Regions from separate parts of the Streptomyces sp. CWNU-52B genome, predicted to be linked through region 1. Evidence: riboswitches for the same ligand, from Rfam matches in the RefSeq annotation. Region 1 holds a riboswitch; each other region holds the start of a gene.
What was found. Region 1 has a riboswitch for thiamine pyrophosphate ahead of ACLVWQ_RS25580 (thiamine ABC transporter substrate binding subunit). Riboswitches for the same ligand answer to the same signal wherever they lie in the genome.

Region 1 (5,199 bases):
CACGCCCGCCGAGCGTAAAGAGGCCGTTGCCGCGATCGGTGAGAAGCCGTTTCGTGCCAAGCAGCTCTCGCAGCACTACTTCGCGCGGTTCGCGCACGATCCGGAGCAGTGGACCGACATCCCGGCGGGGTCGCGTGCCAAGCTCCAGGAGGCGTTGCTGCCCGAGCTGATGACGGTCGTGCGGCATCTGTCCACCGATGAGGAGACCACCCGCAAGACCCTCTGGCGGCTCTTCGACGGCACCCTCGTCGAGTCCGTGCTGATGCGCTACCCGGACCGGGTCACCATGTGCATCAGCTCCCAGGCGGGCTGCGGGATGAACTGCCCGTTCTGCGCGACCGGACAGGCCGGCCTCGACCGGAACCTGTCGACGGGCGAGATCGTGCACCAGATCGTCGACGGCATGCGGGCGCTGCGTGACGGGGAGATCCCCGGCGGCCCGGCGCGGCTCAGCAACATCGTCTTCATGGGCATGGGCGAGCCCCTCGCCAACTACAAGCGGGTCGTCCAGTCCATCCGGGCCCTCACCGACCCCGAGCCGGACGGGCTCGGACTGTCGCAGCGCGGTATCACGGTGTCGACCGTCGGCCTGGTCCCCGCCATCAACAGGTTCGCCGACGAGGGCTTCAAGTGCCGCCTCGCCATCTCCCTGCACGCACCGGACGACGAGCTGCGCGACACCCTCGTCCCGGTCAACACACGCTGGAAGGTCCGGGAAGTACTGGACGCCGGCTGGGAGTACGCGGCCAGGTCGGGACGCCGGCTCTCCATCGAGTACGCGCTCATCCGGGACATCAACGACCAGGCGTGGCGTGGTGACCGGCTCGGGCGGATGCTCAAGGGCAAGCCCGTCCATGTGAACCTGATCCCGCTCAACCCGACACCCGGCTCCAAGTGGACCGCCTCGTGGCCCGAGGACGAGAAGGCCTTCGTCGAGGCGATCGCCGCCCATGGTGTGCCCGTCACCGTCCGGGACACCCGTGGCCAGGAGATCGACGGGGCGTGCGGGCAGCTCGCGGCCACCGAGCGGTAGTCTGGCTGGAAGTACGTACATCTTCATATTCCGACAGGGGAGCGCCACAGCGCTGAGAGTGCGGGACAGCCCGCAGACCCTCTGAACCTTGCCCAGGTCATTCTGGGTAGGAAGTTCGGTCACTACTCAAGCTGTTGCGCCCTGCCCGGGATCCGACCGAGGTCCCGGGCAGGGCCGCGTCTCTTCCTGGACAACCCAGGAGGAATCCAGTGAGCACCACGAGTACCGCGAGCACCACGAGCACCACGAGCACTGCGCGTACCGCTCAGAAGATCACCGCCGTGGTCGTCGCCACCGGGCTCGGCCTCGTCGCGCTCACCGCGTGCGGTTCGTCGGACTCCGGCTCCGGCGACGGGGGCTCCGGGTCCAAGACCGTGACCCTCGTCAGCCATGACTCCTTCGCCTACACCAAGGACGTGCTGAAGGCGTTCGAGAAGGAGTCCGGGTACAAGGTCAGGGTCCTCAAGGACGGCGACGCCGGGCAGGCCGTCAACAAGGCGATCCTCACCAAGGACAACCCCCAGGGCGACGTCTTCTTCGGCGTCGACAACACCCTGCTCTCGCGCGCGCTCGACAACGGGCTGTTCCAGTCGTACGAGGCCAAGGGGTCGAACCTCGTCCTGCCGGAGTACCGGGTCGACCAGGACAAGCACCGGGTCACACCCATCGACACCGGCGACATCTGCGTGAACTACGACAAGGCCTACTTCAGCGAGCACGAGCTGGCCCCGCCGACGTCCTTCGACGATCTGGTCAAGCCCGCGTACAAGGATCTTCTCGTCACCGAGAACGCCTCCACGTCCTCGCCCGGCCTCGGCTTCCTGCTCGGCACCGCCGCCAAGTACGGCGACAAGGGCTGGGCGGGGTACTGGAAGAAGCTCAAGGCCAACGGCGTGAAGGTCGTCGACGGCTGGGAGCAGGCCTACAACGAGGAGTTCTCCGGGTCCTCCGGCGGCAAGAAGGCCAAGGGCGAGCGGCCGCTCGTCGTCTCGTACGCCTCCTCCCCGCCCGCCGAGGTCATCTACGCCGACCCGAAGCCGAAGACGGCGCCGACCGGCGTCGCGGACGGCACCTGCTTCCGGCAGGTCGAGTACGCGGGTCTGCTGAGCAACGCGAAGAACACCGAGGGAGGCAAGGCGCTCATCGACTTCCTCATCACCAAGCGGTTCCAGGACGACATGCCGCTCAACATGTTCGTGTACCCGGTGCGTGAGGCCGCTCAGGTACCGCAGGAGTTCGTGAAGTTCGGCCCGCAGGCCGACGACCCGGAGACCCTGGACCCCGCCAGGATCGCCGCCAACCGTGACGAGTGGGTCAAGGCGTGGACGTCGCTCGTACTGAAGTAGAGGCCCGCGCTGAAGGAGAGCCCCGCGCCGAGGCGAAGCCGCGCACAAGTGCACTCCGACGCGCACTCCGACGCGCACGCCCGCGCAGGGGGAGCGTGGCGCGGCTCGGCCTGATGGCCGTGCCCGTCGCGTTCTTCGGGGTCTTCTTCGCCTACCCGGTCGTGGCGATCGTCGCCCGGGGACTCAAGGTCGACGGAGTCTGGCGGTTCGGGCGGATCTGGGACGTCCTCGCCCAGCCGGACATCCGGCACGTCCTGTGGTTCACCACCTGGCAGGCGCTCGCCTCCACGGCGCTCACCCTGCTGATCGCGCTCCCCGGCGCGTACGTCTTCGCGCGCTTCGACTTCAGGGGCAAGCAGGTCCTGCGGGCCGTCGTGACCGTTCCGTTCGTGCTGCCGACGGTCGTCGTGGGCACGGCCTTCCTGGCACTGCTCGGACGGGGCGGGCTCCTCGACGAGCTGTGGGGCGTACGCCTGGACACCACCGTGTGGGCGATCCTGCTCGCGCACGTCTTCTTCAACTACGCGGTCGTCGTCCGCACGGTCGGCGGTCTCTGGGCACAGCTGGACCCGCGTCAGGAGGAGGCCGCGCGGATGCTCGGCGCCTCCCGCCTCGCCGCCTGGCGCAAGGTGACGCTCCCCGCGCTCGGCCCGGCCGTCGCCGCCGCCGCGCTCATGGTCTTCCTTTTCACCTTCACCTCCTTCGGGGTCGTGCAGATCCTCGGCGGCCCCACCTTCTCGACCCTTGAGGTCGAGATCTACCGGCAGACCTCGGAGATCTTCGACCTCTCCACGGCGGCCGTGCTGACGATCATCCAGTTCGCGGCGGTGGGCGCGATCCTCGCCGTCCACGCCGGGACCGTACGCCGACGGGAGACGGCCCTGCGCCTGGTGGACGCCGCCACGACCGTACGACGGCCGCGCGGGGCGGGGCAGTGGGCGCTGCTCGCCGCCGTCCTCGCCACCGTCGCCGTCCTGCTGGTCCTGCCGCTGGCCGTCCTGGTCCAGCGGTCGCTCGACGCCCCCGGGTTCGGCTACTACAAGGCGCTGACCAGCGACGATGGCAGCCTCTTCCTGGTGCCGCCGATCGAGGCGGTCGGCAACTCCCTGCGGTACGCCCTCGCCGCGACCGCCATCGCGCTGCTGATCGGGGGACTCGCGGCCGCCGCCCTGACCCGCCGGGACGCCGGACGTCTGGTACGGGGCTTCGACGCGCTGCTGATGCTGCCGCTGGGCGTCTCCGCGGTGACCGTCGGCTTCGGCTTCCTGATCGCGCTCGACGAACCGCCGCTGGACCTGCGGAGCACTTGGATCCTGGTGCCGCTCGCCCAGGCGCTGGTGGGCGTCCCCTTCGTCGTACGGACCATGCTGCCGGTGCTGAGAGCCGTGGACGGGCGGCTGCGGGAGGCGGCGGCGGTGCTCGGTGCCTCGCCCTGGCGGGTGTGGCGCGAGGTCGACCTGCCGATGGTGCGGCGGGCACTGCTGATCGCGGCCGGGTTCGCCTTCGCCGTGTCGCTGGGCGAGTTCGGCGCGACCGTCTTCATCGCACGGCCCGACAACCCGACCCTGCCGGTCGCCGTGGCGCGCCTGCTGGGGCGGGCCGGCGATCTCAACTACGGGCAGGCCATGGCCCTTTCGACGATCTTGATGGTGGTGTGCGCGGTGGCGCTCCTGGTCCTCGAACGTCTTCGCACCGACCGGACGGGAGAGTTCTGACCATGCTCGAACTCGACGGGGCGACCGTGCGGTTCGGCGGGCGGGCCGTGCTCGACGACGTCGGACTCCACGTCGCCGAGCACGAGACCGTGTGCGTCCTCGGGCCCAGCGGCAGCGGCAAGTCGACGCTGCTCAGGGCCGTCGCCGGGCTGCAGCACCTGGACGCCGGGCGGGTCCTCCTGGACGGCCGTGACCTCGACGGCGTACCCGCGCACAAGCGGGGGGTGGGCCTGATGTTCCAGGACCACCAGCTGTTCCCGCAGCGCGACGTGGGCAAGAACGTGTCCTTCGGGCCGCGCATGCACGGCGAGTCCAAGGCGCAACAGGCCGTACGGGTGAAGGAGTTGCTCGAACTCGTGGGGTTGCCGGGCTCCCAGGGGCGGGCCGTCGCCTCCCTGTCCGGCGGCGAACAGCAACGCGTCGCGCTCGCCCGCGCGCTGGCTCCCCGGCCCCGGCTGCTCATGCTCGACGAACCGCTCGGCCAGCTGGACCGTTCGCTGCGCGAACGGCTCGTGGTCGAACTGCGGGAACTCTTCGGCGAGTTGGGTACCACCGTGCTCGCGGTCACACACGACCAGGGTGAGGCCTTCGCGCTCGCCGACCGGGTCGTCGTGATGCGGGACGGGCGGATCGCCCAGGCCGGTACGCCACTTGAGGTCTGGCAGCGTCCGGCCGACGAGTTCGTGGCCCGCTTCCTCGGCTTCGAGAACGTGACCGGGGCGCAGGTCGTCGGGGAGGCCGCGCACACCCCCTGGGGCAAGCTGCCGGTGCCTTCGGACGCCCCGCAGGGCGAGGTCACGCTGCTGGTCAGGCCGGCCGGCGTACGGCTCGTACCGGTCGCGGAGGGACTGCGCTGCACGGTGGCCGCGCGGACCTTCCGGGGCACCCATGTCGCCGTACAGCTGCAGCCCGAGGGCGCGCCGCGCCTTGAGGCGGCGTGCGCGCTGCGGGACGCGCCGGAGACCGGGGACGTGGTCGGAGTGGCCTTCGACACCGCCGAAATCGTGGTACTCGGCGGGGTCCGCGCCGTTTAGGGTGCGGCCCATGACGCCACTCGGGACGACGCCACTCGTACACGACCGCTACTGCGACGAAGTCGTCGGCC
Region 2 (5,199 bases), on a different contig from region 1:
GTGCGGCCGGTCGCCGGTGAGCATCTCGAAGAGCAGGATGCCGCACGCGTACACGTCGACCCGGGGGTCGGCCGTGCCGTGCTCTATCTGCTCCGGCGCGAGATACGACACCGTGCCCAGCACGGCACCCGTCGTGTGGGTGACCGTGTCCACGGCCCGTACGAGACCGAAGTCCGCCACCTTCACCCGGCCGTCGTCCCCTATCAGGACGTTCTCCGGTTTCATGTCGCGGTGCACGAACCCGGCGCGGTGCGCGGCGCCGAGCGCGGCGAGGACCGGCTCCAGGATGTCCAGCGCCGCCCGCGGCTGGAGCGCCCCGCGCTCGCGCAGTACGTCGCGCAGGGTGCAGCCGGCCACGTACTCCATCGCGAGATAGACGTAACCGCCGTCGGTGCCCTGGTCGAAGACCTGGACCACGTTCGGATGGGCGAGCCTGGCCACCGACTTGGCCTCGCGGATGAAGCGGTCGACGAAGGTGCCGTCGGCCGCCAGGGCCGGATGCATCACCTTGAGCGCGAGCACCCGGTCGAGGCGGGTGTCCACGGCCCGGTAGACCGTGGCCATCCCACCGACCGCGATGCGCGCCTCGACGCGATACCGGCCGTCGAGCACATGCCCGACCATGGGGTCTCCCCGGCCGGAGGCTGGGGAAGGGTCCTGAAGGGTCGTGTCCACGCAGGTGAGTGTACGAGCCGCCACTGTCGGAGCCGCCCGCACGGACGGTTGTGGGGCGGTACTGAAGCCGAGCTGTGACGCATCTCGTACGGTGACCGCCGCGGCATCGCGGCCGGCTCGGGGCGGATGTTCAGGACAGATGTCCGGAGACGGGTTCAGGCCAGCGCTCAGAAAGCGGGGCGTTCCGGGTCGAGTCGGGCCATTCCGTCCACCGGGGACGACGCCTCGGCGAAGTGGCGGCGCGGAATGCGGCCCGCCCGGTGCGCGAGCCGGCCCGCCTCGACCGCGTGCCGCATGCCCTCGGCCATGAGGACGGGCTCCTGCGCCCGGGTCACGGCCGAGGCGAGCATCACACCGGCGCAGCCCAGCTCCATGGCGAGCGCGGCGTCCGACGCCGTACCGGCTCCCGCGTCCAGGATCACCGGCACGCGCGCGTGCTCCACGATCAGCTGGAAGTTGTGCGGGTTGCGGATCCCGAGCCCCGACCCGATGGGCGACCCGAGCGGCATCACCGCCGCGCAGCCCACGTCCTCCAGCTTCCGTGCGAGCACCGGGTCGTCGTTCGTGTACGGGAGGACCGTGAAGCCGTCGTCGACGAGGGTCTCGGCGGCGTCCAGCAGCTCGATCGGGTCGGGCAGCAGGGTGCGCTCGTCGGCGATGACCTCCAGTTTGACGAGGTCCGTGCCGAGCGCCTCACGCGCCAGGCGGGCCGTCAGGACGGCCTCCCCGGCGGTGAAACAGCCCGCGGTGTTGGGCAGGACGCGGATGCCGAGCCGGTCCAGCACGGCGAGCACCGAACCGTGCGGCCCGTGCGAACCGGGTGCTCCGGTGCTCACCCGCCGCATCGCGACCGTCGTCAGCTCCGTGCCGGACGCGACGAGCGAACGCTCCAGGACGTCGAGGCTCGGGGCGCCCCCGGTGCCCATGATCAGCCGGGACGCGTAGGACGTACTGCCGAGGACGAAGGGATCGTCGGCCATGGGTCAGCCTCCTTGGACGGCGGTGAGTACTTCGACGCGGTCGCCCTCGCGCAGGAGGGTCCTGGGCCACTGCGCACGCGGGACGACGGTCTCGTTGAGCGCGGCGGCGACCCCGGAGGGTGCCGCGCTCAACGCGGCGACGAGGGCGTCGAGGGCGGTGCCGGGGGCGAGTTGCCGCCGCTCCCCGTTGACGAGGACGGTCACGCTCATGCGGGCTGCTCCGTGAGTGCGGCGGCGTCGAGCGCGGAGGCCGCGAACCGCCCGGGGGTGAACGGGCGGGCCTCCTCCGGGAGTTCGCCGGTGACCAGGGCGTGCGCCAGGGCGTCGCCGGTGACCGGGGTCAGCAGCACGCCGTTGCGGTGGTGGCCGGTCGCCAGGAGCAGCCCGGGAAGCCCGCTGGGGCCGAGCAGGGGCGCGTTGTCGGGGGAGCAGGGGCGCAGTCCGGCCCGCGTCTCGGTGAGCGGCAGTTCGGTGATGCCGGGGACGAGTTCATGGGCGTCCCGCAGGAGTCCGTACACGCCGCCCGCGGTGACCGTGGTGTCCCAGCCCAGCTCCTCGCTGGTCGCGCCGACGACGAGCTCGCCGTTCTCGCGCGGCACCAGATAGACGTGGCTGCCGCGGACCACGGCCCGCACGGTCCGGCTCAGGAAGGGCCCGTGCCGCTCCGGCATGGTCAGCCGCAGTACCTGTCCCTTCACCGGACGCACCGGCGGCAGTACGTGCTCGGGCACGCCCGCCAGCCGTCCGCTGAGGCTGCCCGCGGCGAGGACGACCTGCCCCGCGGCCCGTTCGGTGCCGTCCCTCGTGAGGACTCCGGCGGCCCGGCCCCCTACGACGGTCAGGCGCTCGGCCCAGGTCCGGTGGAACTGCACACCGGCCCGTTCGCAGGCCGTGACCAGGGCTCTGGCGAGCCGGCGCGGATCGATCTGGTGGTCGCCGTCCACCCGCAGCCCGCCGCGCACGCCCGGCGCGAGCATCGGCTCCAGACGCCGGCACTCACGGCCGGTCAGCCACTGGGACTCCAGGCCCGAACGCTGCTGAAGGGTGTGCAGTTCGCGCAGCTGCGCGCGGTCGTCGGCGTCGAGCGCGACGGTCAGCGTGCCGCACCGCCGGTAGCCCAGCTCCTCGCCGGTCGCCTCGGTCAGCTCGGCGACGAAGTCCGGATAGCGCCGCGCCGAGGCGAGGTTGAGCCCGAGCAGGGTCTGCTCGCCGTGGTGCAGCTCGGTGACGGCGGCCAGCATCCCGGCCGCGACCTGCGCGGCGCCGCCGCCGGGCGCCGGATCCACGACCGCGGTCGTGAACCCGCGCCGGGCCGCCCGCCAGGCGGTGACCAGACCGATGATCCCGCCTCCGACGACCAGGACGTCGGCAGAACCGGCCGAATCGGACGCACGTGGAGAGGACACAGGTGGAGATGAGGATGAAGGTGCTTGCGGTGTACGCGACATGGGCGTCCAGCCCCTCCCTTCGCCGGCATGACCCGGATCAGGTTCGTACGGTCGGAGGCCGTCCCAGCCTCCCTCTCAGCCCGGTACGTCCGGGCTCCCGCGAGTGCTTTACGTTGGCCACCCTAGCTCTTCGTCCCGCACCGCAGTAAGGGAGCCGCACGGCATGGCCCGCTCGCTCGACGGACTCGTCCTCGCCCCCGTGGCCGACCAGGCACCGGGTCAGGTGGGGGCGCGCACCCGGTTCGCGTACCACGAGGAGGACGGCCTGATCTGGGCCGAGTACGCGGGCGGCGACGTCGTACGCGGCCACCTCGTGGGTACCCGCGAGGGCGACCGGCTCGACTTCCGGTACGTGCAGTTGAAGGCCGACGGCACCACCTCCTCGGGGCACTGCGTGTCCCAGGTCACCGAGACCGCCGACGGCCGGGCCCGGCTGGCGGAGACCTGGCAGTGGGAGTCCCAGGAAGGCAGCGGGACAAGCGTGGTCGAAGAGGTCACCGCGGACTGACGCGGACCGACGCTGTGCAACAGCTCACCGGTCGCCCCCCTGACCGTCGATTTCACCCGTGTCTATGGTGATCGGGTGAGCGAGCTGACACAGGAACCGGGTCCGGCGGCGCGGGAGCGCGTCGTGATCGTCGGTGCGGGCATGGCCGGGGTGCAGACGGCCGTGGCCCTGAGGGAACGGGGCTTCGGCGGGAGCGTGACCCTGATCGGCGCGGAGCCCCATCAGCCGTACGACCGCCCGCCGCTGTCCAAGGCCGTCCTGCTCGGCAAGGCCGAGGGGTCCGCCTTCGACGTCGACTTCGAGGCCCTCGACGTCCGGCTGCGCCTGGGGCTCGAAGTGACCGGCGTACGCCCCGCCCGGCGCGAACTCGACACGGCGGAAGGGCCCGTCCCGTACGACGTCCTGGTCCTCGCCACGGGAGCGGAACCGATCCGGCTGCCCGGCACCGAGGGCGTACCCGGAGTGCATCTGCTGCGCACCCTCGACGACGCCGAGCGGCTGCGTCCCGTCCTCGCCCGCCGGCACGACATCGTGGTGGTGGGCGCGGGCTGGATCGGCGCCGAGTTCGCCACGGCGGCCCGTGAGGCGGGCTGCTCGGTGACCGTCGTCGAGGCCGCCGACCGGCCGCTCGCCGGCGCGCTGCCCGCCGAGGTGGCCGCTCCGATGACCACCTGGTACGCGGACAGCGGGGCGTCGCTGCGCACCCACGCGCGCGTGGAGCGCGTCGAGCCCGGCGCGGTGGTGCTGGACGACGGCTCGCGCCTGCCCGCGGACGCCGTCGTCGTCGGCATCGGGGCGCGGCCCGCCACGGCCTGGCTGGCCGGCTCGGGCATCGAGCTCGGGACGCACGGGGAGATCGTCGCCGACGACCGGCTGCGCACCCGCGTGCCGGACGTGTACGCGGTCGGCGACTGCGCCTCGTTCCCGTCGGGCCGCTACGGCGAGCGCCTGCTCGTCCACCACTGGGACAACGCGCTCCAGGGACCGCGCACGGTCGCGGCGAACATCGCCGGTGAGACGTCCGCGCCGTACGACCCGGTGCCCTACTTCTGGTCCGAGCAGTTCGGCCGCTTCGTCCAGTACGCGGGGCACCACGCGACCGCGGACACCCTGCTCTGGCGGGGTGATCCGGCCGGGCCCTCCTGGTCGGTGTGCTGGCTCCGCGACGGCCGCCTGGTCGCGGTCCTGGCAGTGGGCAGGCCCCGGGACCTGGCACAGGGCCGACGCCTGATCGAGGCGGGGGCCGTGATGGATCCCACGGCGCTGGCGGATCCGGCGCGGCCTCTGAAGACGGCGGTCGCGGCCCGTGGGTGACCCGGTCGACGGACCCGGGTACCCACTGTCGGTGGGAGATGGCAGGCTTGTGTGCGTGACCGAGATTGACGCAAAGATCGATGCTCTCGTCCCCGCCTGGCTCACCCTCCCCGACATCGCCGAGAAGTTCGGCGTCGAGGTGACGCGCGTCCGGCAGCTGGTCAGGGAAGGCCAGCTCATCGCCGTACGCCGTGGTGAGAACCGCGCGCTGCACGTCCCCGCCGCTTTCATCGACGTGGACGAGCAGAAGGTCGTCAAGGGCCTGTCCGGCACC
Region 3 (5,199 bases), on a different contig from region 1:
AGGGGACGAGGACGAGATGGTTGCCTACCTGGAGAGCGCCGACGGCGAGGTCATCATCAGCGAAAAAGCCTTGGGGCGCACCTCGCAACGTCGCCCCACCGACTATCTGGACGACTTCTGGGAAGTGGAGAGGGGGGTGGCGACCGAGGTGACGAGAGAATTCCTGTTCGGCCAGGACTGAAGGCACCAAGGGGAGCGTGCTACGGAGCAGTCCGCCGGCCACAAGAGCAGCATCTCGTCACCGCTTCTACGCGCAGGTCTCCTTACGAGACACCTCGTGAGGAGGTGTGACGACGCTTCAGTCCCGAAAGGAAAGAGCGCCAAGCATATGCACTGAATCCCAGTAACGCGCCATCGGGGTCATGCGAATCGCGTACGGCAATCCCACCGACAGCGGCCACCTCGACACAGTTTCCCTCGACACTGGCCGAACTCTTTCGCCACCGCACTTCAGCACCATCGAGTCCCATGCATCCCCCACGCTTTCGCCCGGACAAATCGGCGACGCCGAGGAATTTCGGCATCTAAATCAGTATGGGCGCCGCCACCAGCACTGCCAAGACGCACCCGAGCACCCATCACATACTGATAAATAGAGGTATATGCATCATAAACGCAATAAAATGCCAGCCGCACGGCACAAATGACTGGCCGAAAAGAAACCGATATTCCCTCTGAAGGAATGCTTCGATAGGGATCCTGAAGCGCTCGGGCATGGGACACCGACCTCATCCCGGCGACTCGAAAGAAAAGATCGCCCCTTTCTCAACACCGGCCTCATCCGTGTGCCCACGCCGACCGGATCACCGAAGTCCTGGAAGAAAGCCCAGGGCTCCGGCTTCACAGCGCGACGGCCGTACGGTCGGCCAAAGGTGAAAACCCACCGCCGGCCGCCGACGACCGACCGCGGGACGTGCCCCTCCGGGCGGCCCCGGCCGACGGAGCCGGGGCCGCCCGGTTGGTCCAGTTCGCTCAGTTCAGTCGGCCAGTGGCAGGTAGACCCGGTTACCGGCGGCGGCGAACTCCCTCGACTTCTGGAGCATCCCCTCGGCGACCTCCTCGGCCGTCGCGTCCGCGGCCGCCGTACCGCCGAACTGCTCGTTGATGCTGTGACTGATCTTCATCGAGCAGAACTTCGGTCCGCACATGGAGCAGAAGTGCGCCGTCTTGGCCGGCTCGGCAGGAAGCGTCTCGTCGTGGAACTCCCGGGCCGTGTCCGGATCCAGGGCCAGATTGAACTGGTCCTCCCAGCGGAACTCGAAGCGGGCGTCCGACAACGCGTCGTCCCACTCCTGTGCGCCCGGATGTCCCTTGGCGAGGTCCGCCGCATGGGCCGCGATCTTGTAGGTGATGACGCCCGTCTTGACGTCGTCACGGTTGGGCAGGCCCAAGTGCTCCTTGGGCGTGACGTAGCAGAGCATCGCTGTGCCCCACCACGCGATCATCGCGGCACCGATACCGGAGGTGATGTGGTCGTACGCCGGTGCGACGTCCGTCGTCAGCGGACCCAGCGTATAGAAGGGAGCTTCATCGCAGATCTCCTGCTGGAGGTCGATGTTCTCCTTGATCTTGTGCATCGGGACATGCCCCGGGCCCTCGATCATGGTCTGTACGTTGAAACGCTTCGCGACCTTGTTGAGTTCCCCGAGCGTGCGCAACTCGGCGAACTGCGCGGCGTCGTTGGCGTCCGCGATCGAGCCGGGCCGCAGGCCGTCCCCGAGCGAGTACGTGACGTCGTACGCGCCGAGGATCTCGCAGAGCTCCTCGAAGTGCTCGTACAGGAACGACTCCTTGTGGTGCGCCAGGCACCACGCCGCCATGATCGAACCGCCGCGCGAGACGATGCCGGTCTTGCGGTTCGCGGTCAGGGGAACGAAGGGGAGGCGCACACCCGCGTGGACGGTCATGTAGTCCACGCCCTGCTCGGCCTGCTCCACGACCGTGTCCTTGTAGATCTCCCAGGTGAGTTCCTCGGCGCGCCCGTCGACCTTCTCCAGGGCCTGGTAGAGCGGGACCGTGCCGATGGGCACGGGGGAGTTGCGCAGCACCCACTCCCGCGTGGTGTGGATGTTGCGTCCGGTCGACAGATCCATGACCGTGTCGGCGCCCCAGTGCGTCGCCCAGGTCATCTTCTCGACCTCCTCCTCGATGGAGGAAGTGACCGCGGAGTTGCCGATGTTGGCGTTGACCTTCACCAGGAATCGCTTACCGATGATCATCGGTTCGATCTCCGGGTGATTGACGTTGGCCGGCAGCACTGCTCGGCCTGCCGCGATCTCCTCGCGGACGACCTCGGGAGAGACGTTCTCCCGGATGGCCACGTACTCCATCTCCGGCGTGACCTCGCCCCGCCGCGCGTACGCGAGTTGGGTCACCGCCTGCCCGTCGCGACTCCGGCGGGGCAGGCGCGGACGCCCGGGGAAGACCGCGTCGAGATTGCGCAGCCCGCCGCGCGGTGAGGTGTGCTTGATCCCGTCGTCCTCAAGGCGCACAGGGCGCCCCGGGTACTCCTCGGTGTCGCCGCGGGCGATGATCCAGTTCTCGCGCAGAGGCGCCAGTCCCCTGCGCACGTCGGTGTCGACGTCCGGATCCGTGTACGGGCCGGAGGTGTCGTACAGGGTGACCGACCCGCCGTTGGTGAGATGCACCTGACGGACCGGCACCCGCAGGTCGGGGCGTGAGCCCGCGACATACCCCTTGTGCCAGCCGATGGACTTCGCGGATGCGCCGTTCGCGGATGCGCCGTTCCGGGGCGGGGCAGTCGCCCCGCCGCTGTCGGGCGAAGCAGCCCCCTCGGTGCCCTCGACCGGGGTGAGCGCCCCGGTCGTCTCGCTGGAGGCAGGCGTGCGTACGTCCTTGTTGGTCATGAGACCTACTCCCTACGCCGGCATTACCCGGTAACAGGTTCAGCGGTCGACGCAGCGTTTTCCGTCCGGCGATGTTCCACGTGAAACATCGCGGATACGGAGGTCAGCGCCCTCTCAGCCCGGTGCTCCGAGCTCCCGCGTGTGCAAAGGTGCCTCCACGCTAGCGTCACAATGGGCGCGGTGAACAGTGGGCCCCTCTCGTTCTTGCGATGATCGGTCGGTGACCACGACGCAGCAGCCCCCGCTTCCGCCGTCCGAACCACCCCATGGACACGGCCACGACGGCCATGGTCACGGGGGCGGACCGGGATACGGATCCCATGGCCCCGGGGGGAGCGGCGGGGGCGACCAGCCCGGTGGGGGCGGAGGCGACGGACCGGTCGGCGGTGGACACGGTCACTCGCACAGCCACGGTCCCGCGGCCCCTGTCTCCATGCACCTGCGCAAGATCATCGCCGCGGTGCTGATCCCCTTCGCCGCGGCGGTCGTCGTCGGACTCGTGGTGCTCTGGCCCGGCGGCGCCCCGGGTCACGAGCGCACGGGTGTCGGCTTCGACCGGCAGACCCAGCAGGCCACCGTGACCAAGGTCGACAAGGTCGACTGCAAGTCCGTGAACGCCTCGGGTGAGACGCCGACCGGCGACACCTCGACGGCGGAGGGTTCGTCCGCACAGCAGCAGGACTCGGGCACCTGCAAGAAGGCGACCATCCGGGTCGACTCCGGCAAGGACAAGGGCCGTACCTTCACGGAGATCGTCCAGCCCGACTCCTCACGGCAGTTGAAGCAGGACCAGGAGGTGATCGTGGCGTACGCGCCCGACGCCCCCAAGGAGCTCCAGTACTCGGTCACCGATGTGAACCGCAGGCTGCCGATGACGCTGCTCGCCGGCATCTTCGCCCTGGCCGTGGTCGTGGTGGGCCGGCTCCGCGGTGTCATGGCGCTGATCGCACTGGCCGTCAGCTTCCTGATCCTGACGTTCTTCATCCTGCCGGCGATTCTGCAGGGCTCGAACCCGCTGATCGTGGCGGTGGTCGGGGCCAGCGCCATCATGCTGATCGCGCTCTATGTGTGCCACGGCCTCTCGGCCAGAACCTCGGTCGCGGTGCTGGGCACGCTGCTGTCCCTGCTACTGATCGGGCTGCTCGGCTCGCTGTTCATCGGCTGGGCCGCGCTGACCGGCAACACCGACGACAACACCGGTCTGATCCACGGGCTCTACCCGTCCATCGACATGAGCGGTCTGCTGCTCGCGGGGGTCATCATCGGCTCACTCGGCGTGCTCGATGATGTCACGGTGACGCAGACGTCCGCGGTCTGGGAGCTCCACGAGGCCAACCCGACACTGGGCCGGCGAGGGCTGTACCGCGCGGGCATCCGTATCGGCCGCGACCACATCGCGTCCGTGGTCAACACCCTCGTCCTCGCCTACGCCGGTGCCGCGCTGCCTCTGCTGCTGCTCTTCTCCATCGCACAGAGCAGTGTGGGGGCGGTGGCCAACAGCGAACTGGTGGCCGAGGAGATCGTACGCACGCTCGTCGGCTCGATCGGGCTGGTCGCCTCGGTACCGGTCACGACGGCTCTCGCGGCCCTGGTGGTCTCGGCGGACCGGCCGGGCGACGCGGCCCCGGCTCGGCAGTCACCGGCGCACCCACAGCCTCAGCCCCCGTCCCAGACACAGACTCAGAACCAGACTCAACCGCAGTCTCAGACCGGCTCGAAGGCGCCGTTGCGCGGCGGGAGCGGCCGCCGCCGCAAGCACTGAAACCGGCCGTCGAGAAGACCGCCCCACAGCACGGTGACTGACGGGGCGGTGACGGACCGGGCGGTGACGGACAGCGAGGCACCTGGCCGTCGGCGACCGCTTGGCCCGCGGAGGCCGAACCCGCGGGAAGCCGAGCCACTGGAAGAAGCGTTACTTCACCACTGCCCGCTGCCGCTCCCGCCCGAACCGCGGCCACCTCGGGCTCGGTTCACCCGGCGCTCTGTTCCTCCGCCAGGATGCGGTCCAGGGCCTCGTCCAGATGCGTGTCGAAGTCGGCCAGGGAGCGCTCCTGGCCGAGCGGAACCAGCCGGTCCGTGCGGTCGAGGAAGGCCAGCAGGGGCGCCGTGCCACAGCGGAACAGGGCCTGGTCCACGCCCACCTGAAGCCGGATCAGCACATCGCCGAACCCCTCCGTGTCCGCGGGGGTGATGTGCACATCGCCCTCCCCGCACGGGCGGCCCACTCCGTCGATCAACAGCTCCCGGCCGAAGGCCCAGGTCACCGGGGCGTCACCGGGCAGGTGGAAGGTCAGACGCACGGCATAGGGATCACAGGTCTCGTAGCGCAACT

Region 2: another riboswitch for thiamine pyrophosphate. It lies ahead of thiO (glycine oxidase ThiO); the one in region 1 lies ahead of ACLVWQ_RS25580 (thiamine ABC transporter substrate binding subunit).
Region 3: another riboswitch for thiamine pyrophosphate. It lies ahead of thiC (phosphomethylpyrimidine synthase ThiC); the one in region 1 lies ahead of ACLVWQ_RS25580 (thiamine ABC transporter substrate binding subunit).

The regions. Positions count from the first base shown of each region.
Region 1 is NZ_JBLFJV010000027.1:221,166-226,364, forward strand. Features, by position in the region: gene rlmN (23S rRNA (adenine(2503)-C(2))-methyltransferase RlmN) at 1-1,033, shown strand, start outside; TPP riboswitch at 1,059-1,164, shown strand; gene ACLVWQ_RS25580 (thiamine ABC transporter substrate binding subunit) at 1,306-2,379, shown strand; gene ACLVWQ_RS25585 (ABC transporter permease) at 2,493-4,094, shown strand; gene ACLVWQ_RS25590 (ABC transporter ATP-binding protein) at 4,097-5,128, shown strand; gene ACLVWQ_RS25595 (maleylpyruvate isomerase N-terminal domain-containing protein) at 5,139-5,199, shown strand, end outside.
Region 2 is NZ_JBLFJV010000044.1:119,889-125,087, forward strand. Features, by position in the region: gene pknB (Stk1 family PASTA domain-containing Ser/Thr kinase) at 1-675, opposite strand, end outside; gene ACLVWQ_RS30195 (thiazole synthase) at 843-1,655, opposite strand; gene thiS (sulfur carrier protein ThiS) at 1,659-1,859, opposite strand; gene thiO (glycine oxidase ThiO) at 1,862-3,061, opposite strand; TPP riboswitch at 3,101-3,214, opposite strand; gene ACLVWQ_RS30210 (hypothetical protein) at 3,267-3,611, shown strand; gene ACLVWQ_RS30215 (NAD(P)/FAD-dependent oxidoreductase) at 3,687-4,925, shown strand; gene ACLVWQ_RS30220 (Rv2175c family DNA-binding protein) at 4,981-5,199, shown strand, end outside.
Region 3 is NZ_JBLFJV010000047.1:67,983-73,181, reverse strand. Features, by position in the region: gene ACLVWQ_RS31610 (helix-turn-helix domain-containing protein) at 1-181, shown strand, start outside; gene ACLVWQ_RS31605 (DUF397 domain-containing protein) at 264-470, opposite strand; gene thiC (phosphomethylpyrimidine synthase ThiC) at 978-2,867, opposite strand; TPP riboswitch at 2,860-3,016, opposite strand; gene ACLVWQ_RS31595 (YibE/F family protein) at 3,088-4,629, shown strand; gene ACLVWQ_RS31590 (SsgA family sporulation/cell division regulator) at 4,838-5,199, opposite strand, start outside.